Regions from separate parts of the Mesorhizobium sp. M0207 genome, predicted to be linked through region 1. Evidence: predicted binding sites of a transcription regulator. Region 1 holds the regulator's gene; each other region holds the start of a gene.
The links. The regulator PhoB, encoded in region 1, activates phosphate uptake and scavenging genes when phosphate is short. The targets are predictions, from matches to a motif close to TGTCATNNANCTGTCAT.

Region 1 (5,932 bases):
TTTAATCGCGAGGACCCAATGACCATCGCTTCCGATGCCATGCCATCATCTGCAGCAGCCCGGGCCAGGGAAGCTACGGTGCGGCGCTTCGCGCTCACAGATGCCATATTTCGCGGACTCACCCGCGCTTCCGCAATCCTTGTGCTGGTCATCCTCGGCGGTGTCGCGATCTCGCTGTTTGCCGGCTCATGGCAGGCGCTGTCGTCGTTCGGTTTTTCTTTCCTGACGACTGAGAGCTGGAATCCCGTTACGGAAAAATTTGGCGCACTGGCGCCGATCTACGGCACCCTGGTGACGGCGGCCATTGCCATCCTGATCGCGGTTCCGATCGGCATCGGCATTGCAATCTTTCTCACCGAGCTCTGCCCGCGCCCGCTCAGGCGCCCGATCGGCATAGCGGTCGAGCTGTTGGCCGGCATTCCTTCGATCATCTACGGCATCTGGGGCCTGTTCGTGTTCGCGCCGTTCCTGCAGACGACGATACAGCCCTTCATCATCAACATCTTCCACGGCGTGCCGGGACTATCCAGCCTTTTCGCCGGCCCTCCTTACGGCATCGGCCTTCTGACCTCGGCGCTGATCCTCGCCATCATGGTGCTGCCCTTCATCACCTCGATCACCAAGGACGTCTTCGATACGGTGCCGGCGGTGCTGAAGGAATCGGCCTATGGCATCGGTTGCACGACCTGGGAAGTGACCCGGCGCGTGGTCATTCCCTATACCCGCATCGGTATCATGGGCGGCGTCATGCTTGGCCTCGGCCGGGCACTCGGCGAAACCATGGCGGTGACTTTCGTCATCGGCAACGCACATCGCATCAGTGCCTCCCTGTTCGCGCCGGGCACGACGATCTCGGCGACCATCGCCAATGAATTCACCGAGGCCGACGGCGACCTCTACACCTCCTCGCTGGTTTCGCTCGGCCTGATCCTCTTCGTCATCACCTTCCTGATCCTCGCCGCCGCCCGCTATATGCTGATGCGGATCGACGCCCGTACGGGAGCCTGACCGATGTCGACATCCTCATCGCTCCACAGCCGCCGCAAAGCCAGGAATTCGGTGATGATGGCGCTTTGCGTCGTCGCCGCCGGCATCGGGCTTGCCTGGCTGGCGCTCATTCTCGGCGCGTTGGTGTATAAGGGCACAGCCGGGCTTTCGCTCGCGGTCTTCACCGAGATGACGCCACCACCGGGCGAGGCCGGCGGCTTGCTCAATGCCATCACGGGCAGCCTGCTGATGACGATCATCGCCGTTGTCGTCGGCACGCCGATCGGCGTGCTGGCGGGAACCTACATGGCCGAGTATGGACGCTTTTCGCGCATCACCACCGTCGTCCGCTTCATCAACGACATCCTGTTGTCGGCGCCGTCGATCATCATAGGCTTGTTTGTCTATGAGCTGATGGTGCGGCCAATGGGACATTTCTCGGCCATTGCCGGCGCCGTTGCGCTTGCCATCCTGGTCATTCCGGTGGTCGTGCGCACCACTGAAGACATGCTCAACCTGGTGCCGAACGCGTTGCGTGAAGCCGGTGCCGCGATCGGCGCGCCACGCTGGGTGGTGATCCGTTCGGTCGCCTACCGCACCGCATTGTCCGGCATCGTCACCGGCATATTGCTGGCGATAGCACGCATTTCCGGCGAGACGGCGCCGCTGCTCTTCACCGCGCTCAACAACCAGTTCTGGAGCAGCAATATCAACGCGCCGATGGCCAGCCTGCCGGTGACCATCTTCCAGTTCGCTCTCAGCCCTTACGAGGAATGGCAGCAACTGGCGTGGACCGGCGCACTCATAATCACCCTGACGGTTCTGGGCTTGAGCATCCTCGCCCGCAGCCTTACCGGACGCAGAGAGGACAGATGACACAGATGTTGTCCCCAGACATGACGATGGCCGAAACGGTCGCCGAGAAGACGAAGATCGAGGTCAAGAACCTCAACTTCTACTACGGCCAGAGCAAGGCGCTGAAGGACATCAGCCTGTCGCTGCCCGAGCGCAGCGTCACGGCCTTCATCGGCCCTTCGGGCTGCGGGAAATCGACGCTGCTGCGTGTGTTCAACCGCATCTATGAGCTCTACCCAAAACAGACGGCCGAGGGCCAGGTGCTGCTCGACGGCAAGAACATTCTCGACCGGTCGCAGGATCTCAACCTCCTCAGGACCAAGATCGGCATGGTGTTCCAGAAGCCGACGCCGTTCCCGATGTCGATCTACGAGAACATCGCCTTCGGCGTCAGGCTCTACGAGAACCTCGGCAAGTCCGAGATGGACGGCCGCGTCGAACAGGCGTTGAAGCGCGCCGCGCTGTGGAGCGAGGTCAAGGACAAGCTCAACGCCAGTGGCTTGAGCCTGTCCGGCGGCCAGCAGCAGCGGCTCTGTATCGCCCGCACCGTGGCGGTGAAGCCGGAAGTCATTCTGCTCGACGAACCGGCTTCGGCGCTCGACCCGCTGTCGACTGCCAAGATCGAGGAACTGATCGACGAATTGCAAGCCGACTACACGATCGTCATCGTCACCCACAACATGCAGCAGGCGGCGCGCGTGTCGCGCCAGACGGCGTTCATGTATCTGGGTGAACTGGTCGAGTTCGACCGGACCGAGAAGATATTCACGTCGCCCCGCGAGAAGCGCACGCAGGACTACATCACTGGCCGCTTCGGCTGAGCCGTTCCGATCATGCATATGAGGACAGGACCATGGGCGAACACACAGTCGCTTCTTTCGACGAGGATCTCGAGCAGATCAGCAAGCTGATCCGCGACATGGCCGACCTCGCCGGTTCGATGGTCGGCGGGGCGACCAAGGCGCTGTTGAATTCCGACAACGTGCTGGCGCAACGCGTCGTTTCCGACGACGCCATCATGGATGCGCGTCAACGCGAACTGGACGACCGCGCCATCACCCTGATCGCCAAACGCCAGCCGATGGCCCACGATCTTCGCCATGTGGTCGGAGCGATCCGCATGGCGGGCGACCTCGAACGCATCGGCGACCTTGCCAAGAATATCGCCAAGCGCGTGAGTGCGGTCGGCCTCAGCGCCACGCCGCGGGACCTGTCGCATTCCATCGACGCGATGGCGCAGCTGGTTCTCATCCAGGTGCAGGGTGTCATCGAGGAATATGCTGCAGGCGATGCGGCCGCGTTGGCCAAGCTTCGTGCCGCCGACGAGCGCATCGACGTTAAATACACGTCCGTGTTCCGCGAGCTGTTGACCTACATGATGGAAGATCCGCGCAACATCACCGCTTGCACGCACCTGCTGTTCTGCGCCAAGAATCTGGAGCGGATCGGCGACCATGTCACCAACATCGCCGAAAATGCGTATTATGTGCTGACCGGCGAGCAATTGCCGGTCAATCGTCCGAAGCAGGACGAAACGACAATGTCCGCACCGGTGACATGATGGGGGTGCCCAGCCGATGATCGCACCACGCATAATGGTGGTGGAGGACGAGGAGCCGTTGGGTGTGCTGCTCCGCTACAATCTCGAATCCGAAGGCTACCAGGTCGAGGTGGTGACACGCGGCGACGAAGCCGAGATCCGTTTGCAGGAGAATGTGCCCGACCTTTTGGTGCTCGACTGGATGATACCAGCGGTTTCCGGCATCGAGCTCTGTCGTCGGTTGCGGGTGCGCCCCGAAACCGAGCGGCTGCCGATCATCATGCTGACCGCGCGCGGCGAGGAGAGCGACCGGGTGCGCGGTCTTTCGACCGGCGCCGACGACTATCTGGTCAAGCCGTTTTCGACACCGGAATTCATGGCCAGGGTCAAGGCGCTGCTGCGGCGCGCCAAGCCGGAAGTGCTGTCCAGCGTGCTGAAGGTCGGCGACATCGTGCTCGATCGCGAATCGCACAGGGTCTATCGCAAGAAGAGCGAAATCAGGCTCGGGCCGACCGAATTCCGGCTGCTCGAGTTCATGATGCGGCATCCGGGCCGTGTCTTCTCGCGCAGCCAGTTACTCGATAATGTCTGGGGGGAGACAATCTACATCGACGAACGCACCGTCGACGTGCATGTCGGGCGGCTGCGCAAAGCCGTCAACAACGGCCGGATGCCGGATGTCATCCGCACCATCCGCGGCGCCGGCTATGCGATCAGGGAAGATTGACCCGCCTGGTCAGGCTACGTTCTTTCTGACGCTGGGCCTCATTTGCGCGCCCGGCGCGAAAATCTCCTGGTCGACGAAGCTTAACGCCCGCATCGCGCAGCCTTCGCGGATCAGAGGCAATTCGTTCGGCTCTGTATCGAAGGAGATCGAGCCTGAATGCTGGCCGCCGGCGGTCTGGGCGATTGCCTTCCGCAAGGCCGGCTCGATCAGATCGAAGGCGGCGGCACTGGCGCCGACCATCGCGACCGGTGCCGGATCGATCAGCGCGAACAGCGAGCCGAGACCGAAACCCAGCGCTTCGCCGGCCTTGCGGTAGGCCTCGCGTTCCGGCCCATCTTTCTCGCGCGCCCGGGCCGCCAGTGCGCGCATGTCGGCGTCGCTGACGTCGGCGACCGGTTCGCTGTCTTCGCTCATCTGCCTGGCGTTGCGCCAGATGGCGTAGTTGCCGGCATACGCCTCGATGCAGCCGCGCCGCCCGCAACGGCAGAGCGCGCCGCCCGGACGATGGATCATGTGGCCAAATTCGCCGCCCGAGGAATGCGTCCCGGTGAACAGTTCGCCCTTCAGCACCAGCCCCATGCCGATGCCATGCGAAAGCAGGATGGCGATGAAGTCATCGCGATAGCGATCCGGATTGCGCCAGCGCAAAGCCACCGCCATCATGTTGCAGTCGTTCTCCACCGTTGCCGGGATGCCGAATTCGTCCTCCAGCATGTCGGCAAAGGCGATGTCGGTCTGCGGTGTGATCGGCGACCACAGCATGGCGCGTGCAGGGGAGTCGGTAATGCCCTGAATCGCCAGGGCGATGCGGGCGACACTGCGGACGTCAAGATCTGGATCCTGCAGCCGGCGCCGGACGATGGCCATGCATTCACGGATCAGCTCGTCGCGCGGCATAGTCAGCGTGTCCAGCCGGCGCTGTTCCTCGGCGACCACCTGTCCCGTATAGTCGATAATGGCGGCCGAAAGGAAATTCAGCGACAACACCACGGTCAGCACCGCCGCCGCTTCCGGGTTGAGGGCGAGGCCGACTTGCGGACGACCGCGTTTCAACGAAACGGGCTCACTTGGCTTGCTCTCGGCGAGGATGCCTTCCCGTATCAGGTCGGAAGAAATCGCCGATATGGTCGAATGACTGAGGCCGGTGGTAGCTGCGATCTCAGTACGCGATGGCTGGCCGGCCCGGCGCACCGCCGAGATCACCATCGCCCGGTTGCGCCGGCGCAAATCGTCATGGCGGATTCCGACCGACATTGTTTTGCTTTCCTCCCGGTTGCCGCGGCCGCTCATGAACCGGAAGCCGTCGGTAATGTCCGACAAATAGTGTCGGATGAGGCAAATAGTGTCAGATGCAGGTGGCGCTGTCATCGTTTATTCCGACGCTCGAAAAAACTCGCAGAGTCATCAAAATCCATCAGAATCGATGTTGACAGCAGCCGGAGATCGGGCCAGTATTTTTTCGAGGCTCGAAAAAATTAGAGCTTCTAAGCTGGTCTTTGAGCCAATTGGTCACGCCGTACGCGGCGCAGGGAGGATATGATGAAGAAATTCACGACCGCCATTCTGGCGGGTGTCGCCATGACGCTGGCGCTGGCGTCGGTGGCGCAGGCTAAAGACAAGGTCATCGGCGTTTCCTGGTCGAACTTCCAGGAAGAGCGCTGGAAGACCGACGAGGCCGCAATGAAGGCGGCCATCGAGGCCGCAGGCGACAAGTATATTTCCGCCGACGCACAGTCCAACCCCGGCAAGCAGCTCACCGACGTCGAGAGCCTGATCTCGCAGGGCGCCAACGCACTGATCATCCTGGCGCAGGACGCCTCGGC
Region 2 (5,932 bases), on a different contig from region 1:
GAGGCGATCGCTGCCGAAAGGCCGAAACGCAACTACAACGCCCTGTTCGGGCTGACACTGCTGGCGCTGCTGGTTCTTTTATGGATCATCCTGTCGGTGGCGACGCCGAGCTTCGCCTCGGCCAACAACATCTCCAACCTGTTGCGGCAAGGGTCGATGATCGCCATCCTGGCGGTCGGCCAGACCTTCGTCATCATCACCGGCGGCATCGATCTTTCCGTCGGCGCCGTGGTCGGCTTCGCCACTGTCATCGTCGCGATGCTGATCAACGCCGGGACACCGGTTTTCCTCGCCATCCTGATCACCTTGCTGGTCGGCGTCGCCATCGGCATGTTCCATGGGTTCGGCATCGTCAAGATGGGCCTGCCGCCCTTCATCATCACCCTGGCGACGCTGACCTCGCTGCGCGGCATCGGTCTGTTGATGACCAACGGCAACTCGATCTCGATCAACAACGACGCCTTCCAGACGTTCTCGCGCAGTTCCTTCGCCGGCGTCCCCAATCTGTTCTGGATGGTGATCCTGGTCGGCATCCCAGCCTACATCTTCCTGCACCACAGCCGCTGGGGCCGCTATCTGTTCTCGGTCGGCTCCAACGCCGAGGCGTCGCGCCTGTCAGGCGTCAACGTCCAGCGCACCATCTACATGGCCTACACGCTGTCGGGCCTGTGCGCGGCCTTCGTCGGCGTGCTGCTTGCCTCGCGCATCGGCATCGGCAATCCGACGCAGGCCGAGGGCTGGGAATTGCAGGCGATCGCCTCCTCGGTGATCGGCGGCACCTCGCTGTTCGGCGCTGTCGGCTCCGTGCACGGACCGCTGCTCGGCGCCTTCATCCTTGCCACCATCAACAACGGCGCCAATCTGCTCAACGTCAACGCCTTCTGGCAGCGCATCATCACCGGCGTGCTGATCATCGTCATCGTCTATTTCGACGGGCTGCGCCGCCGCGGCAAATAGACCGCCTCCCAACAATCGCCGGCCTCGCCACAGCAGGGCCGGCAGTGCCATGAACCGACTGGATTGAAGCATGAAAGCCGTCGTCTGCCGCTCGCCCGGCGAACTTGTCCTCGAAGATCGTCCGGCGCCTGGCGCCCCCCCCGCCGGCTGGGCGCTGGTCGCCGTCAGCCATGTCGGCATCTGCGGCACCGACTATCACATCTTCGAAGGCAAGCACCCGTTCCTCGCCTATCCCCGCATCATGGGCCACGAGGTTTCCGGCACCGTGATCGAGGTTGGCGTGGACGTCGATCTCGCCGTCGGCGAAGCGGTGATCGTCAATCCCTATCTCGCCTGCGGCAAATGCATCGCCTGCCGGCAAGGCAAGCCGAATTGCTGCGTCAGGATCGAGGTGCTCGGCGTCCACCGCGACGGCGCCATGTGCGAGCAGATCCTGGTGCCGGCGCAAAATCTTTATCCGGCAAACGGCCTGTCGCTGGCCGATGCCGCCGCCGTCGAATTCCTGGCGATCGGCGCCCATGCCGTGCGGCGCTCGCTGGCTGATCCACGTGCGCGCACGCTGGTCATCGGCGCAGGCCCGATCGGGCTCGGCACGGCGCTGTTCGCCCGCATCGCCGGGCTCGATGTGACGCTGCTCGACATGAGCGCTGAACGGCTTGGCTTTGCCGAAAGCGAACTCGGCTTCGCGACGCTCGACGGCTCGCGAGGCACCGCTGCCGACCTGGTGCGGGAAGCAACCGGCGGCGACGGCTTCGACGTGGTTTTCGATGCCACCGGCAACACCCGGTCGGTGCAGTCGGCCTTCGCCCATGTCGCGCACGGCGGGGCGCTGGTCCTGGTCAGCGTCGTCAAGGACGACATCGCCTTTTCCGATCCCGAATTCCACAAGCGCGAGATGATGCTGATCGGCAGCCGCAACGCCCTGCGTGCCGATTTCGACCATGTCGCCGCCTCGATCCGCAACGGCGCGCTGCCGCTGGCAAAGCTGGTCACCCACCGCACCACGCTTGGCGAGACGCCGCACGACCTCGCCCGCTGGGCGCATGAGAAGTCCGGCCTGATCAAGGCCGTCATTCAAGTCGGATGATGCCAGGGCTGCCGCATCTCAGAGCGCCGACAATTTGAGCTCGATCCGCTCGGCCGGGAAGCGCGACTCCGAAAACTGTATCGGCTGACCGTCGGGCGTGACGTTGACGGCGACCGTCACTAGCACGATGGCGCCGGGCTGCAGGTCGAGGTCAGCAAGGTCGGCGGCATGGGCATGGCGCGCCGACAGCACGGTCGATTGCCTGAGATAGTCGTCGATGCCGAAACGTGCCAGCGATGCGGTGATCGAACCGGTTTCCGCCATGGCGGCATCGATGCCGGCAAAGCGCCTGGCATCGAACCAGCCGGCCGCGCGGGATACCGGCATTCCATCGGCTTCGCCGCGCGTTTCCAGGCGTATCACATCGGCCCCCGTCGCAAGGCCTAAGCCCTCTGCGACACGACGGTTGGCCGGCTCGATCGATGACGCGAGCAAGGTGATATGCCGCTCGGACGCCTGTCCTTGCAATCCCTCGGAAAAGCGGGTGCGGGCGCCGATCGGATAAGACAGCAGCTTGCGCGACAGCACGAAGGTGCCGCGCCCCTGCTCCGCCCTGAGCACACCCTCCTGCATTAGCGCTGCGATAGCGCTACGCACCGTGTGGCGGTTGACGCCATAGCGTCCGGCCAACGCGATCTCCGGCGGCAGCGCGGCATTCTCGGGAAAATCGCCGGCGGCGATCGAATGCAGTATCTGGTCGGCGATCTGCCGCCACAGCGCGACACCGCTGCGCCGCTCGATGCGGTTGGCTTGTCCGATCATCTCCCGCCCCAATTCTTTGCGCCGATCTTTTGGCCGGTGTCACGTGCCCGTCATGGACACGCGCTAGATAACGAGTATAATTTGTATAGTTGTCTATATCAATAGACAAATTCACGCAAACGAGGAGTACGGCCATGCGAGGACGGGAAGCGCGAGAGCAGGCCGAGCGCAAGGCCGTGATGGCGACGCTGGCGCAATCGGCCGGCGAAGACATCGTCCGCCTGTGGGACGAAACCGGCCTGCCCTGCGAAGCGGAACTTCTGCGTGGCCCCGAAACCGGCCTGGTTACGGTACGCGGCCGCATCGGCGGCGGTGGTGCCCCTTTCAATGTCGGCGAGGCGACGGTCACCCGTGCCACGGTGCGGCTTGCGTCCGGCCATGTCGGCCACTGCTACGCACTTGGTCGCGACAAGCAGAAGGCAAGGCTGGCGGCGATCGCCGATGCGCTGTGGCAGGACCCGGCCCACCGCAATGAGGTCGAGATCAGGATCGTTGCGCCATTGCAGGCGGCACTGGCCAAGGCGCGTGAACAGCGCCGCGCCGAGACGGCGGCGACCAAGGTCGATTTCTTCACCATGGTGCGCGGAGAAGACTGATGGATATCGCCACTCAATCCATTGAAGGCGGCTTCGCCGATCCGGTATTCAATGCCCAGACCGTATTCCGTGCCGTTATGGACGCGATGGCGCGGCCAGGTAGTGTGCAGCCGCTGCCGGCCCTCGCCCACCCCCCGGTGCCGCTGTCGGCCACCGCCGGGGCCGTTGCGCTGGCGCTGTGCGATAACGACACGCCGCTCTGGCTCGACCACGCCTTGCAGGCTTCAGCGACGGTGAAATCCTGGCTTGGCTTTCATACCGGCGCGCCGCTGGCCAACACCCCGGCCGACGCGCATTTCGCGCTGATCGCCACGCCGGCCGAGATGATGGCGCTCGACGGGTTTTCGCAAGGCACCCAGGATTATCCCGATCGCTCCACGACGCTGATCCTCGAGGTCAGCGATCTTGTCTCCGGCGCTCCGCTGCTGCTCGAAGGCCCGGGCATCGAGAAGACGGCGACGATCGCGCCGGCGCAAATGCCGCGCCATTTCGTCGAGCAATGGAAGCAGAACAACCAGCGTTTTCCGCGTGGCGTCGACATCATCCTCGCCACGTCCGAAGCAATTGCCTGCCTGCCGCGCACGACGCGCATCAAGACGATGGAGGCATAGGATGTATGTCGCGGTAAAGGGTGGCGAAGCGGCCATTCGCAACGCCCACAAACTGCTCGCCGACCGCCGGCGCGGCGACCGCTCGGTGCCCGCACTTCGCCTCGACCAGATCGTCGAGCAGCTGGCGCTCGGCGTCGACCGGGTGATGAGCGAAGGTTCGCTCTACGACCGGGAATTGGCGGCACTCGCCATCGTCCAGGCGCGCGGCGACATGATCGAGGCGATCTTCCTGGTTCGCGCCTATCGCACGACGCTGCCGCGTTTCGGCTACACAAGGGCTATCGACACCGGCACGATGCTGGTCGAGCGACGGGTGTCGGCGACCTACAAGGACCTGCCCGGCGGCCAGCTGCTCGGCCCGACATTCGACTACACCCACCGCCTGCTCGATCCCGAGCTCGCCGCCGGCGGCGATGTCGCCGAACCGGAGCAGCGCGCAGGCGAGGCGGAAGCCATGCCGCGCGTCTCGGCCATCCTCGCCCGCGAAGGCCTGATCGAGCCCGACGGCGACATGCCTGGGGATCATACCCCCGGCGACATCACCCGCGAGCCGCTCGAATTCCCGATGGCGCGCGACATCCGCCTGCAGGCGCTGTCGCGCGGCGACGAGGGGTTTCTGCTGGCGCTTGGCTATTCCACCCAGCGCGGCTACGCGCGCAACCATCCCTTCGTCGGCGAGGTTCGCATCGGCGAGGTCGAACTGGAACTGGACGTGTCGGAACTGCCCTTTGCCGTGCCGCTCGGCAGCATCCGCGTCACCGAATGCCAGATGGTCAACCAGTTCAAGGGCTCGGCCAAGGCGCCGCCGCAATTCACCCGCGGCTATGGCCTCGTCTTCGGCCAGAGCGAGCGCAAGGCCATGGCCATGGCGCTATGCGACCGCGCGCTGCGCGCCTCGGAGTTGGGTGAGGATGTCATCGCCGCAGCGCAGGACGAGGAGTTCGTCATCTCGCATTCCGACAATGTCCAGGCGACCGGCTTCGTCGAGCATCTGAAGCTGCCGCATTATGTCGACTTCCAGGCCGAGCTCGACCTCGTGCGCCGCATGCGCGCCGAGCATGATGCCCGCGAAAATGCCGGCAAGGCCGAAGAAAAGAGGGAGGCAGCGGAATGAGTGCACAACCAGCGGACATCGCCACCTACAACTTCGCCTATCTTGACGAGCAGACCAAGCGGATGATCCGCCGCGCCATCCTCAAGGGCATTGCCATCCCCGGCTACCAGGTGCCGTTCGCCTCGCGCGAAATGCCGATGCCCTATGGCTGGGGCACCGGCGGCGTGCAGGTCACCGCTTCGATCATTGGCCCGGACGATGTGCTCAAGGTCATCGACCAGGGCGCCGACGACACCACCAATGCGGTTTCGATCCGCGCCTTCTTCAAGAAGGTCGCCAATGTCGCCGTCACCACCGAGACGGCCAAGGCGACCATCATCCAGACGCGCCACCGCATTCCCGAATATCCGCTGCGTGCCGGCCAGGTGCTGGTCTATCAGGTGCCCATCCCCGAACCGCTGCGCTTCCTCGAACCACGCGAGACGGAGACGCGCAAGATGCATGCGCTGGAGGAATACGGTCTGATGCATGTAAAACTCTACGAAGACATCGCCAGGCATGGCCGCATCGCCACCACCTACGCCTACCCGGTCAAGGTTGAGGGCCGCTATGTGATGGATCCCTCGCCGACGCCGAAATTCGACAATCCGAAGATGCACCGTTCGCCGGCTTTGCAATTGTTCGGCGCCGGCCGCGAAAAGCGCATCTACGCGCTGCCGCCCTTCACCGATGTGGTCAGCCTCGATTTCGAGGACCATCCGTTCGAGGTGCAGACCTTCGACCAGCCCTGCGCGCTGTGCGCGGCCGAGAACGTCTATCTCGACGAGGTCATCCTCGACGACCATGGCGGCCACATGTTCGTCTG
Region 3 (5,932 bases), on a different contig from region 1:
CCCCTGGACATCGCGAAAGTCATCGCGAAAAGCGTAAGCGGACATGGGATCAGGCCTGCCATGACGCCGACAGCCTCGCCCTCGTGCCTGTGGTGATGGCTGTGGCTCAACGCGCGCCAGATCATCCACACGCCAATGAGGCCGAGCAGCCCGCGACTGATATGCTCCAGAAGCGGAGCGCGGCCGACGCTGCCCAATGCTATTGAGACCAGTGGCAGCGAGAGAGCCGCAATCAGAACGGCAATCGTCACATGCGTGAACGATAGCGTGATAGATACGAGCAGACCACGCGAGACCTTCGCATCCGAACCGGCAAGATAAGTCGCCAGGACGGCCTTGCTGTGCCCCGGCGTCAGCGCATGGGCAGCGCCGAACACGACGCCCATCGGCAGGAAGGCCATGAACGCCAGCCAATTGCCTCCGGCCGCAAGCAGCTTGATCTGTTCGCCGAGCGTCAGATAGATCGTGCGCTGAAATTCGACGAGCGTCTGGAACATCGGACGAGACTAGCAGAAAATCGGCGAGCGTCAGTGCATGTGGCCGTGGTCATGCGTGTGCTCGTGAGGATGGTCGTTCTCTCCACGTACCGTTGAAAACCGCACATTCGCCTCAGCCAGGGCCGGCATATGCTGGGATAGTTCGTCCTTCAGCGCTGCGGCGATCTTGTTCGCCGCCGACAGCGGCAGGGTTTCGTCTGCGGCAATTGCGATGTCGGCGTGCAATCTATGACCGATCCAGCGCGCCTTGGCATCGACAATGCGCGCGCCCGGAACATGCTCGGCGGCATGTCGGATTTCGTCTATCACACTGGGTTCGATTCCATCCAGCATGCGGGTCAGCACCGAGCGGGCCGATTGCCAGACGATACCGAAGATCGCAATCGTGATCAGCAGGCCGACGATCGGATCGGCCAAGGAAAAGCCAAACCAGACGCCGATGGCTCCGATGACCACGGCAAGGCTGGTAAGTCCATCTGTGCGGGCGTGGTAGCCGTCGGCAATCAGTGCCGCGCTGTTGATTTCGCGGCCGACGCGGATACGGAACACGGCAACCGCCTCGTTGCCGAGGAAGCCGACAATGCCCGCCGCAGTCAGCCAGCCCAGGTGTGTCACCGCTTGTGGATTGATCAGCCTGTCGATGGCTTGGTAGGCAGCGACTACAGCGCTGAACAGGATGATGAGCACGATGATGATGCCGGCCAGATCCTCGACCCGGCCCAAGCCATACGTGAAGATCCGCGACGGCTTGCGCCGCGCCAGAACGAACGCAATCCAGAGCGGGATCGCCGTGGTCGCGTCGCCGATGTTATGGATCGTGTCGGCCAGCAATGCCACGCTCCCCGACAACGCAACCACGACCATCTGCAATGCCGCGGTGATGGCCAGGATCACGAACGACCATTTGATTGCCCAGATGCCCCGGTCGGTGGTGGCAATTGTCGCGTCGATGACGCCATGGCTGTGACCGTGCGGACCGTGATCGCCGTGATGATGTGCGGCGTGCGAGCCGAACCCGAGCCAGTCCAGAATGCGGGCTACGATGGCATTCATAGATATTTCGCCAGCTGCTTGAGTTCCGCCAGCGAGTTGCCGCCGGTTTCGACGCTGTCGGTCAGGCAATGCTCGATGTGATCGTTGATCAGCTCGCGCTTGGCGCTGCTGATGGCCCTTTCGACGGCATGAAGCTGCTGCGCCAAGTCAACGCAAGGGCGATGCGCCTCGATCATCGCCAGCACCGCCGCAAGGTGGCCTTGCGCGCGCTTCAGGCGCTTTATGATGGAAGGATGCGAGGCGTGGAGGTGATCTGACATGCCTCAGCGTATCCTCCCGGGGAGGATACGCGTCAAGCTCTAAGTCAGCTGTGCAACTTTCGGAGGGGCTTCACCTTGAGCATTGCTTGTTCTATGCCTTTCCCATGAAGAAGCTTGCCCGTTTTCTTGGCCTGCTGGTCGTTGCAGCAGTCCTTGCGGTGGCATTGGGCACACTGCTGCCGCGCCCGCTCTGGCCGGCGGCAGTTGCCGATCCGATCGGCTCAAGCCACCGCATCCTGGTGCTGAAAAATCCGATCCACACCGACATCGCCATCCCGGTCGACGACGATGTGCGCCAGCGCTTCCATTTCCTGGTCGATGCCGGCATTCCAGCAGACGTGGCGGAGGTCCGCTACATCGTCTTCGGCTGGGGCGGCCGCGCCTTCTATCTCGAGACGCCGACCTGGTCGGAACTGAAGGCAGTGCCGGTGATGAAGGCGCTGACCGTCGATGCGTCGGTGATGCATGTCGACATTTCAGGCGAAATCGCCGAGCCGCATCCCGACGTCGCCGGCTTCGATATCGGCGAGGAGCGGTTTACGGCGCTGCTCGATTACATTGCGGGAAGCTTCCGGCAGGGACCGAACGGGGCCATGCCGATCGAGAATGCGGCGTATTCCCGTTTCGATCGTTTCTTCGAAGGCAATGGCCGTTTCAACGCGCTGGTCGGCTGCAACACCTGGGCGGCGGCGGCACTGCGCATCGCCGGGCTGCGCACCGGCTGGTGGAACCCGCTGCCGGCATCGCTCGGCCTGTCGATGCGGCTTTACAATTGACAAGGCGCCGATGACTTAGGACCGCCGAACGTCCTACGCCCGCCAGCCGTAGAGCCAGTCGAGATCGGCGGCGAGCTTTTCGGGTGAGCGCATCGCCAGGAACAGGTTGCGGGCCATCGCCACCGGCCCGGCCGCATGCCAGGCGACGCGATTGATGGCGCCGCGACGGGCGACCTGGGCGACGCGCGGCCGCCGCGCCTGTTCCCAGGCGACAAGCGCGCTGCTGAGATCGGCGGGCGAGGTGGCAACGAAACCGGCAAGGGTTACCGCGTCTTCGATCGCCATCGCCGCGCCCTGTGCGGCAAACGGCGTCATCGCGTGCGCCGCATCGCCGGTCAGCGCGATGCCTTCCGGGGTCGTCCACCGCCGCTGCTCGACTATGTGGATCGGCCGTGCCGTCCACGGCGCGGCCTCGTTCGCCAGGCGGACCAGCGCCGGCGCGGCGCCACGCATGGCGCTGGCGAGGCTGGCGGGGTCGGCATGCCCTGACCAGCCCTCGGCGATGCGCTTGCCCTTGGTGAAGGCCGCGAGGTTGAAGACAGTGCCACGGCTGACCGGATAGGCGACCATATGGAAGCCTGGATGGAGGAATGCGGTAACGCAATCGGGCGCACCGATCGCCCTGAAGGCTTGTCCGGCAAGGCTGTCCGCGGCCACCGTGGCGCGCCAGGCAAGCTCGCCCGAGAATCGGCTTCTGCCGAATTCGGCCGCCTTGCGGGCCAGTTTTTCTCGCACCGACGACCAGACGCCATCGGCTCCGACCAGCAACGATGCTTCGGTTTCGATGGTCGTGCCGGCAATCTCGACTGTTGCGGTGATGCCATTCGGTCCGGTTGCGACGCCGCCGACGCGGGCACCGGTGACAAGCTCGACCTCGGGCCGCTCGGCTATCCGCTGCATCAGCGCTGACTGCAGATCCGCGCGGTGGGCAACGAGATAGGGCGCTCCCCAGCGCGTGTCGGCCGCCTGGCCAAGCGGTACGCGCGCCAGCTTGCGCAGCGTGGCGGCATCCTTGAGCACGACTGCCTCCGGCCGCACCGCCGTCGCCAGCAGCCGATCGAGTACGCCGAGCTGCCGTAGGATGCGCGTCGCGTTGGGCGAAAGCTGGATACCGGCGCCGGCAGCCTCGAGGTGCTGCGCCTGTTCGAACAGTTTTACCCGATAGCCGCGCTCGGCGAAGGCCAGTGCCGCGGTCAGCCCGGCGACGCCCGCCCCGGCGATGACCACCTGCCGGGACTGCGTTTCCTGCATCAGGCTTGTCGCGGAAGAATCAGGCGGCCTGGTCGATATAGAGGCAGCCCGGCGGCTGCGTTTCCAATGCCTTCAGTTTCGGCGAATAGCGATAGAGCGTCGAGCAATAGGGGCAGACCTTTTCATTGTCGTCGCCCATGTCGAGAAATACATGCGGATGGTCGAAAGGCGGATTGGCGCCGGTGCACATGAATTCCTTGACGCCGATGTCGATTGCCGGGTAGCCCGCATCGTTCTGGAAATGGGGAATGGAACCGCCTGCCATCGTCGTCTCCTGATCTCGTCGATTGCATCTGGATCATAACCCGTCTCTTTGCAAGATCGATGAAATGAAACTGTCGCAAAAGCCTGTCAGAGGATAAGTTAAGCCGGTTAAGGCTGTGCTCGTCGAACGGTGTGGGAAGAGCGGGAACCATGAACGAACTGAAGCCGGTGCAGAACGAATTCATCACCGTCGAGGCGGCGAGCCCCGAAGGCGGCAATCCCGATCGCTTCGTCAATCGCGAGTTTTCCTGGCTGCAATTCAACCGGCGCGTGCTCGAGGAATCGCTGAACGCCAATCACCCGCTGCTCGAGCGCGTTCGCTTCCTGTCGATATCGGCCGCCAACCTCGACGAGTTCTTCATGGTCCGCGTCGCTGGTCTTGCCGGCCAGGTGCGCGAAGGCATCGTGCTGAAGAGCCCGGATGGGCGCACTCCCGAGCAGCAGCTCGAACAATTGCTGCGCGAGGTCGAGCGCCTGCAGGAGGACCAGCAGAACAGCCTTTCGGCGCTGATGCTGCTGCTCGACAAACAAGGCATCGAAAGCATCACCCGCGATGGCCTGACCAAGGACGAGAAGACCTGGCTCGAGGACCATTTCCAGGAGCAGGTATTTCCGGTCCTGACGCCGCTGTCGATCGACCCGGCGCATCCGTTTCCGTTCATTCCCAATCTCGGTTTCTCGATGGCGCTGCAATTGCGCCATCGCAAGAACGGCGAGGAAATGAGCGCGCTTCTGCGCCTGCCGGTGGCACTGAGGCGCTTCATCCGTTTGCCGGATCGCAAGCATCATGTCCGCTTCATTCCACTCGAAGAGGCGGTCAGTCTCTATATCGGCAAGCTGTTCCCCGGCTATGAGGTCAAGGGCTCCGGCACGTTCCGCATCATCCGCGACAGCGATATCGAGGTCGAGGAAGAATCAGAGGATCTGGTGCGGCTGTTCGAGACGGCGCTGAAGCGCCGACGCCGCGGCTCGGTCATCCGCATCGAGTTCGACCGGCTGATGCCGGCCGAATTGCGCGATTTCGTCGCCGGCGAGCTCGGCGTCTCGGCAAGCCGCATCAGCGTGCTCACCGGTCCGCTGGCGCTCAGCCAGATCTCGGAGATCGTCGCCGTCGCCCGCGACGATCTGAAATTCACCCCCTACAATCCCCGCTTTCCCGAGCGCATCCGCGAGCATGGCGGCGATTGTTTTGCCGCGATCCGCGAGAAGGACATCATCGTCCACCATCCTTACGAATCTTTCGACGTGGTGGTGCAGTTCCTGCGCCAGGCAATGGCCGACCCGGAAGTGGTGGCGATCAAGCAGACGCTCTACCGCACCTCCAACGACAGCCCGATCGTACGCGCTCTGGTCGACGCCGCCGAGGCCGGCAAGTCGGTGACCGCGCTGGTCGAGCTCAAGGCGCGTTTCGACGAGGAAGCCAACATCCGCTGGGCGCGCGACCTCGAGCGCGCCGGCGTTCAGGTCGTCTTCGGCTTTCTCGAACTGAAGACCCATGCGAAGATGTCGCTGGTGGTGCGCCGCGAGGATGGCAGGCTGCGCAATTACGTGCATCTGGGCACCGGCAACTACCACCCGGTCACGGCACGCATCTACACCGACCTGTCCTTCTTCACCACCGATCCGACGATCGCGCGCGATGTCGCCCAGCTGTTCAACTTCATCACCGGCTATGCCGAGCCGGCCGAGCAGATGCGGCTGGCCATCTCGCCGTTTACGCTGCGCGACCGCATCCTCCAGCACATTTCGGATGAGATCAGCCACGCGCTGGAGGGCAGGCCGGCCCGCATCTGGATGAAGATGAACGCCTTGGTCGACCCGATCGTCATCG
Region 4 (5,932 bases), on a different contig from region 1:
ACGAAGGTGTAGTAGATCGGAAAAGCCACGATCAATATGCCGAGGATGAGCACGGCATGGGCGATGAAGGTGCGGAGCGGGGACTGGCCGATCATCGCTGCCCTCAGCCGTAGTGGACTTTGCGTTCCACATAGCGGAACTGGATTGCTGTGAGCGCGATGACGATGGCCATCAGGATGACCGACTGCGCCGCCGAGTCGCCCAGGATCAGATTGACGAAGCCGTCATTGTAGACCTTGTAGACCAGCGTCTCTGTCGTCTTGCCCGGCCCGCCGCCGGTGACGGCATGAACGATGCCGAACGTGTCGAACAGGGCATAGACGGTGTTGACGACCAGCAGGAAAAAGGTTGTCGGCGCAAGCAGCGGGAAGACGATGGTCCAGAAGCGCTTGGTTTCGCCGGCGCCGTCCATGGCCGCCGCTTCGATCAGCGTTTTCGGCACCGCCTGCAGGCCGGCGACGAAGAACAGGAAGTTGTAGCTGATCTGCTTCCAGGCAGCAGCCGACACCAGCAGGATCATGGCGTGGGTGCCGTTGAGGAGCGGGTCCCATACGACGCCGAGGCTTCTCAGCAAATAGGCCAACGAGCCGATCGAGGGATTGAACAGGAAAAGCCAAAGCATGCCGGCAATCGCCGGCGCCACGGCGTAAGGCCATATCAACAGTGTGCGGTAAAGGCCTTTGCCGCGCACGGCCTTCTCGGCCATGACCGCGAGCAGCAGGGCCACAACCATGGCAACGATCGCGGTCGCAAGAGAGAACACTACTGTGACCTTGATCGAGTTGAGGTAGGCCGGATCGGCCAGCACCTTCCGGAAATTGGCAAACCAGACGAACCTGCTCTTCAGCCCGAACGGGTCTTGCCTGAGCATCGACTGGTACATCGCCTGACCGGCCGGCCAGTAGAAGAAAACCAGGGTGATGGCGAGTTGTGGCGCCACCAGCAGGTAGGGCAGGATCTTGTTGGGAAAGACGACGCGTGGAGACAGGCTGATTTCCCTCGCTATCCAGGTATCGCCCGCGCGAGCTCGCGTGGGCGATATTCCAACCGACTAACTGAGATAATCCCGTCAGTTCTCCAGCGCTTCCTTGATCGCCGCGTTGCCGCGCGCAACCGCATTGTCGAGTGCCTGCTGGGCGGTTTGCTGGCCGGCCAGCATCTTCTCCAGCTCCTCGTTCTGGATATCACGCACCTGCGGCAGATTCGGCAGGCGCACGCCCTTCGAATTGTCGGTCGGCGACTTGCCGATCATCTGCAGGATGGGTGTCTCGCGGCCGGGGTTCTTGTCATAGAAGCCTGATTTCTTAGTCGCCTCGTATGCCGCAAGCGTCACTGGCAAATATCCCGACTTCTGGTGCAGATATTCCTGCACATCGGTCTTGGACAGATAGGCAAAGAAGGCCGCGACGCCCTTGTATTCCTCGTCCGACTTGTTGCCGAACACCCACAGGCTGGCACCGCCCGGCGTCGTGTTCTGCGGGGCACCCTTGGCGTCACTGTCGTAAGGAAGCTGGCCGATGCCATAGTTCATGCCGGACTTGACGATATCGCCGAGGCCGCCCGACGATTCGGTGAAGATGCCGCATTCGCCGGCGAGGAATATCTGCTTGGCTTCGGAGGTGCGCCCGCCATATTTGAATGTGCCGTCCTTGGCCAGGTCAGCGAGCGCCTGGAAGTGGTTGACGAAAATCGGCGCATTGATCTTGAGTTCGACATCACCGCCGGCCAGGCCATTCTGCTGGGTGGCCCAAGGCACGTCATTCCACGCCGCGAAATTCTCCAGGTGGATCCAGGTCAGCCAGGTCGAGGTATAGCCGCAAGGGGCGGCGCCGCTCGTCTTGATCTTCTTGGCAGCTTCCCACACCTCGTTCCACGTCTTGGGCGGATTGTTCACGTCGAGGCCTGCCTTCTGGAAGATGTCCTTGTTGTAATAGAGGATCGGCGAGGAAGAGTTGTAGGGGAACGATAGCATGGTGCCGTCCGGCTTCGAATAATAGCCGACGATGCCGGGCAGATACTGGCTCTTGTCGAAAGTCATCCCGGCGCCGGTCATCACATCGGCCACCGGCTTTATCGCACCCTCGGCCGCCATCATCACGCCGGTGCCGACGTCGAACACCTGGAGGATATCTGGCGCTTGCCCGGCACGAAAGGCAGCGATGCCGGCATTCAGCGTCTCCGGATAGGTGCCCTTGAACACCGGAACGAGCTCATAGTCGCTCTGGCTGGCGTTGAAATCCTTGGAGATCTTGGCGACGACCTCGGCGTTGGCGCCGGTCATGGCGTGCCACCAGCTGATCTGCGTGACGGCGAAGGCGGAGGTGGTGGAAAGCAGGGTCACGGTGGCGGCGATACCGGCCGCAAAGCCGAAGAACTTCATGTTTCATCTCCCGTTTGTCATTGGCGAAAGGGGCACTTCCGCAAAGCCAATATGTGGCGCTGATGACAATCGGACAACGGTTTTATTGCGGATCAATGAACATCATTCCTTCCTAAAGTGCACTCGCTACTGAAACCGGGCGCCAGAAATCACATCACTGTCTTTTTGGGCGCAGCGGCGTCGGTTTTCCCCCGAAAAGACCCGCCTCATGGCCCACGGGTTAACCATTCGTTAAAATCTCCAAGAGCTAATCAGTCACACCTCCCCTGTTAATTTTGGCAGACCGAGTGAACCAGGATGCTGACGGTCTATAATTGTATTGTAAGTCAGCACGATCCGAGACTGGTTGCGCTTGCCGCACTCATCTGTGGAATTTCTTGCTTCTCAGCGGTTAATCTCCTTAAGCATGTCGGCCGATCGACCGAGCGAAACCGGCTTGTCTGGCTGATGATCGCCGCGGCCTCGACCGGGTTCGGCATATGGGCGACGCATTTCATCGCCATGACCGCGTTTACGCCGGGAATACCGAACGCATACAATCCGGGATTATCCGCCTTTTCGCTTGCCGCCGCCGTTATCATGACCGCGCTTGGGATGTGGGTCGCCACCTTGCGCCGCGGCATCGACCATTTCCTCGTCGGTGGCGCCATTCTGGGCGGCGCCATCGCGACGATGCACTACATCGGCATGGCAGCTTTCGAGGTCGAAGGCCGGGTCGTATGGAACCTGCTCCTTGTCGCGATATCGCTTCTGGCCGGCGTGACCCTCGCGGCACTGGCGCTCCTTGTCGTCTTGCGCCGTCCGTCAGCGCTCGCGACTTTCGGCGGCGCCGCGCTTTTGACGCTGGCGATTTGCAGCTTGCATTTCATCGCGATGGCCGCGGTGTCGATCATTCCGGATTCCTCGATTGAAATATCCGAACATTCCATCGAGCCCATTTCCCAGGCCTTTGCCGCAGCGGTCGCCAGCCTGATAATCCTTGTGCTATCGGGTGCCGCGCTGTGGATCGACCTGCGCTTTCGCCGCCAGAAGCTCGAGGCCGATCGCATGCACGATCTCGCCAATGCGGCGGTGGAAGGTCTGATCGTTTGCGATGGCACCCGCATTGTCAGCGCCAATGACAGTATGGCGAAGCTGACCGGAACAGCGACAGCCACCCTGAACACGATGCAATTCGGCGAGCTTTTCGACGGACAGAGCGCAGCCGATATGTCCGGCTTCGGCGAACAGGCGCAGGAAGCGAAGTTAAGGGGCAGCGACGGGGCGAGAATTCCTGTCGAGCTGATCGCCAGGAAAATCACCTACTGCGGCAGGCCTCATACGGTGCTTGCCGTTCGCGACATCCGTGAGCGCAAGAAGGCAGAACAAGAGATCCTCCGCCTCGCGCATTTCGATCCGCTTACCGGGCTTGCCAATCGGCGGAGCTTTTCTTCCCGGCTGGAAGCAGAATTCGCCTCGATGGATCGTGGCGGCAAGGATGGACATCTGGCGCTCCTGCTGCTTGACCTCGACCGGTTCAAGCAAGTCAACGACCTCTATGGCCACGGGGCCGGCGATGCTATGCTGCAGAAGCTGGCGCACTGCATTTCCGGCATCCCGCGCCACGGACAGATGCTCGCGCGTCTCGGCGGCGATGAATTTGCCATCATAGCTCCGAACCTCCCCGACCCCCTGGCCGCAGGCCGGATAGCCGAGGACTTGCTGGCGGCGATCCGGGAGGAAAACAGGGTTTCGGTCGGCTCCGGCCTCGTCTCGGCCAGCATCGGCATCGCCTTCTTTCCGCTGGATGCCGAAGACCAGGCCGGCCTGATCAGCCATGCCGACACGGCACTCCATCGCGCCAAAACCGAAGGCAGGGACACTTATCGGTTTTTCGAGATAGCCATGGGCACCGCGGCCCGCGACAAGCGCGTGATGGAGCATGAATTGCGCCAGGCGATCGCCCGCAAGGAGTTCCACCTCGTCTATCAGCCGCAGAAGGAGATCCGCGGCGGCAGGATGATCGGCTTCGAAGCCCTGGTCCGTTGGCAGCACCCTGAGCGGGGTGACATTTCTCCGACCGTTTTCATCCCCGTGGCCGAGGACAGTGGCGCTATCGCGCAGATCGGCGACTGGGTGCTGACGACGGCTTGTAACGATGCTGTTCGCTGGACAAACCCGCTGATGGTCGCCGTCAACGTCTCCGCCGTGCAACTTCACAATCCGAACTTCAGCCGCAAGGTGCACGACGCATTGACGAGATCCGGCCTGGCCCCCGGCAGGCTCGAACTGGAGATCACCGAAACGGCCCTGGTGAAGGACATGCCGCGCGCGCTGGCAACCTTGAGGCAGGTCAAGGCGCTTGGCGTGCATGTGGCGATGGACGATTTTGGCACCGGCTATTCTTCGCTGTCCAACCTCAGCGCCTTTCCCTTCGACAAGATCAAGATCGACGGGTCGTTCATCAAATCGGTCGACAAGAACGCCCAGTTCGCGGCGATCGTTCGCGCCGTGCTGGGGCTTGGACGCGGTCTCGGCTTACCGGTTCTGGCAGAAGGCATCGAGACGCCGGGTGAATTGCAGTTCCTGGACGCCGAGGCTTGCGAGATCGGGCAAGGCTACTACCTCGGCAAACCGGCTCCGATCGAGACATTCGGGGAACTGACGGGCGTGGCCGCTCCGGCAATCCGCACCGCCAGCCGACGCGGCGCAAGCATTGCCGTGCTCAAGCCGCGCCTGCGCACGGTCTGAGCCTATCCCGGCTGAAGCGCCGCCTCGACCAGACGCTTGGCATCCGGCCCCGACCATTCGGCCGGGCCATTCATATGGGCGATCAGGCAGCCTTGCCCATCGATCAGCATGGTGACCGGCAGACCGAGCGCCAGGCCGCGCGTCTTGACGTCGTTGAACAGCGCCATCGTGGCATCGCGATAGTAGCCGAGCGACTTGACGCCGGTGTCCTCCAGGAACTTCTTCGGTTTGGCATCGTCGCCGGCATCGACGTTGACGGCAACAACCTGAAACGCATCGCTGCCCATCTCCTTCTGCAGCGCATCGAGCGCCGGCATTTCGGCGCGGCAAGGTGCGCACCATGTCGCCCACAGATTGAGCAGCACCGTCTTGCCGGCATGATCGGCGATCGTCGTCGGCTTGCCGTCGGGGCCGTTGAAGGCAAGGCTTTTCAGCGATTGCGGCGGATCCGCCGGCAAAAGCGCGGCAACCTGGCCGGTGGCAGCGGCGGCGATCTTCTTGGCACGGTCGGTCTTGGCGGCGCAGGCGACGTCGTCCTTGCCGCCGCCGGCGGCCACTTGCGCGGGCGCCTTGTTGCCAGAACTGCTTTCCCTGACATATACCGCGACCGCGCCGGCCAGCACGCCCGCAACCAAAGCGGCGAGGATGAGACGCAAAGCCGGGAAAAATCTATTGCCGTCTGCCATTTTTGAAAAACTGCTCCGGAGCACGGGTTATAGCGATGAACGACAAGAAGGCCAGCAACCAGATGTGGGGCGGACGTTTTGCCTCGGGTCCGGCCGCAATCATGGAAGCGATCAACGCATCGATCTCGTTCGACCG

Region 2: phnF (phosphonate metabolism transcriptional regulator PhnF) is a predicted target of PhoB. The motif match lies at 2,844-2,860, and genes of this name have one in related genera.
Region 3: NKJ15_RS21805 (RNA degradosome polyphosphate kinase) is a predicted target of PhoB. The motif match lies at 4,163-4,179, and genes of this name have one in related genera.
Region 4: ugpB (sn-glycerol-3-phosphate ABC transporter substrate-binding protein UgpB) is a predicted target of PhoB. The motif match lies at 2,443-2,459, and genes of this name have one in related genera.

What each region holds. Positions count from the first base shown of each region.
Region 1 is NZ_JAMYSQ010000004.1:281,290-287,221, forward strand. Features, by position in the region: gene pstC (phosphate ABC transporter permease subunit PstC) at 19-1,008, shown strand; gene pstA (phosphate ABC transporter permease PstA) at 1,012-1,863, shown strand; gene pstB (phosphate ABC transporter ATP-binding protein PstB) at 1,860-2,663, shown strand; gene phoU (phosphate signaling complex protein PhoU) at 2,696-3,403, shown strand; gene phoB (phosphate regulon transcriptional regulator PhoB) at 3,420-4,109, shown strand; gene NKJ15_RS09555 (ROK family protein) at 4,119-5,363, opposite strand; gene xylF (D-xylose ABC transporter substrate-binding protein) at 5,649-5,932, shown strand, end outside.
Region 2 is NZ_JAMYSQ010000002.1:430,444-436,375, forward strand. Features, by position in the region: gene NKJ15_RS05875 (ABC transporter permease) at 1-957, shown strand, start outside; gene NKJ15_RS05880 (zinc-binding alcohol dehydrogenase family protein) at 1,028-2,044, shown strand; gene phnF (phosphonate metabolism transcriptional regulator PhnF) at 2,063-2,806, opposite strand; gene phnG (phosphonate C-P lyase system protein PhnG) at 2,941-3,402, shown strand; gene phnH (phosphonate C-P lyase system protein PhnH) at 3,402-4,013, shown strand; gene NKJ15_RS05900 (carbon-phosphorus lyase complex subunit) at 4,015-5,127, shown strand; gene NKJ15_RS05905 (alpha-D-ribose 1-methylphosphonate 5-phosphate C-P-lyase PhnJ) at 5,124-5,932, shown strand, end outside.
Region 3 is NZ_JAMYSQ010000017.1:99,134-105,065, reverse strand. Features, by position in the region: gene NKJ15_RS21835 (HoxN/HupN/NixA family nickel/cobalt transporter) at 1-497, opposite strand, end outside; gene NKJ15_RS21830 (cation diffusion facilitator family transporter) at 528-1,550, opposite strand; gene NKJ15_RS21825 (metal-sensing transcriptional repressor) at 1,547-1,810, opposite strand; gene NKJ15_RS21820 (TIGR02117 family protein) at 1,915-2,586, shown strand; gene NKJ15_RS21815 (FAD-dependent monooxygenase) at 2,620-3,837, opposite strand; gene NKJ15_RS21810 (zinc-finger domain-containing protein) at 3,857-4,102, opposite strand; gene NKJ15_RS21805 (RNA degradosome polyphosphate kinase) at 4,252-5,932, shown strand, end outside.
Region 4 is NZ_JAMYSQ010000013.1:113,862-119,793, forward strand. Features, by position in the region: gene ugpE (sn-glycerol-3-phosphate ABC transporter permease UgpE) at 1-95, opposite strand, end outside; gene ugpA (sn-glycerol-3-phosphate ABC transporter permease UgpA) at 104-988, opposite strand; gene ugpB (sn-glycerol-3-phosphate ABC transporter substrate-binding protein UgpB) at 1,070-2,380, opposite strand; gene NKJ15_RS18585 (bifunctional diguanylate cyclase/phosphodiesterase) at 2,678-5,110, shown strand; gene tlpA (thiol:disulfide interchange protein TlpA) at 5,113-5,796, opposite strand; gene argH (argininosuccinate lyase) at 5,832-5,932, shown strand, end outside.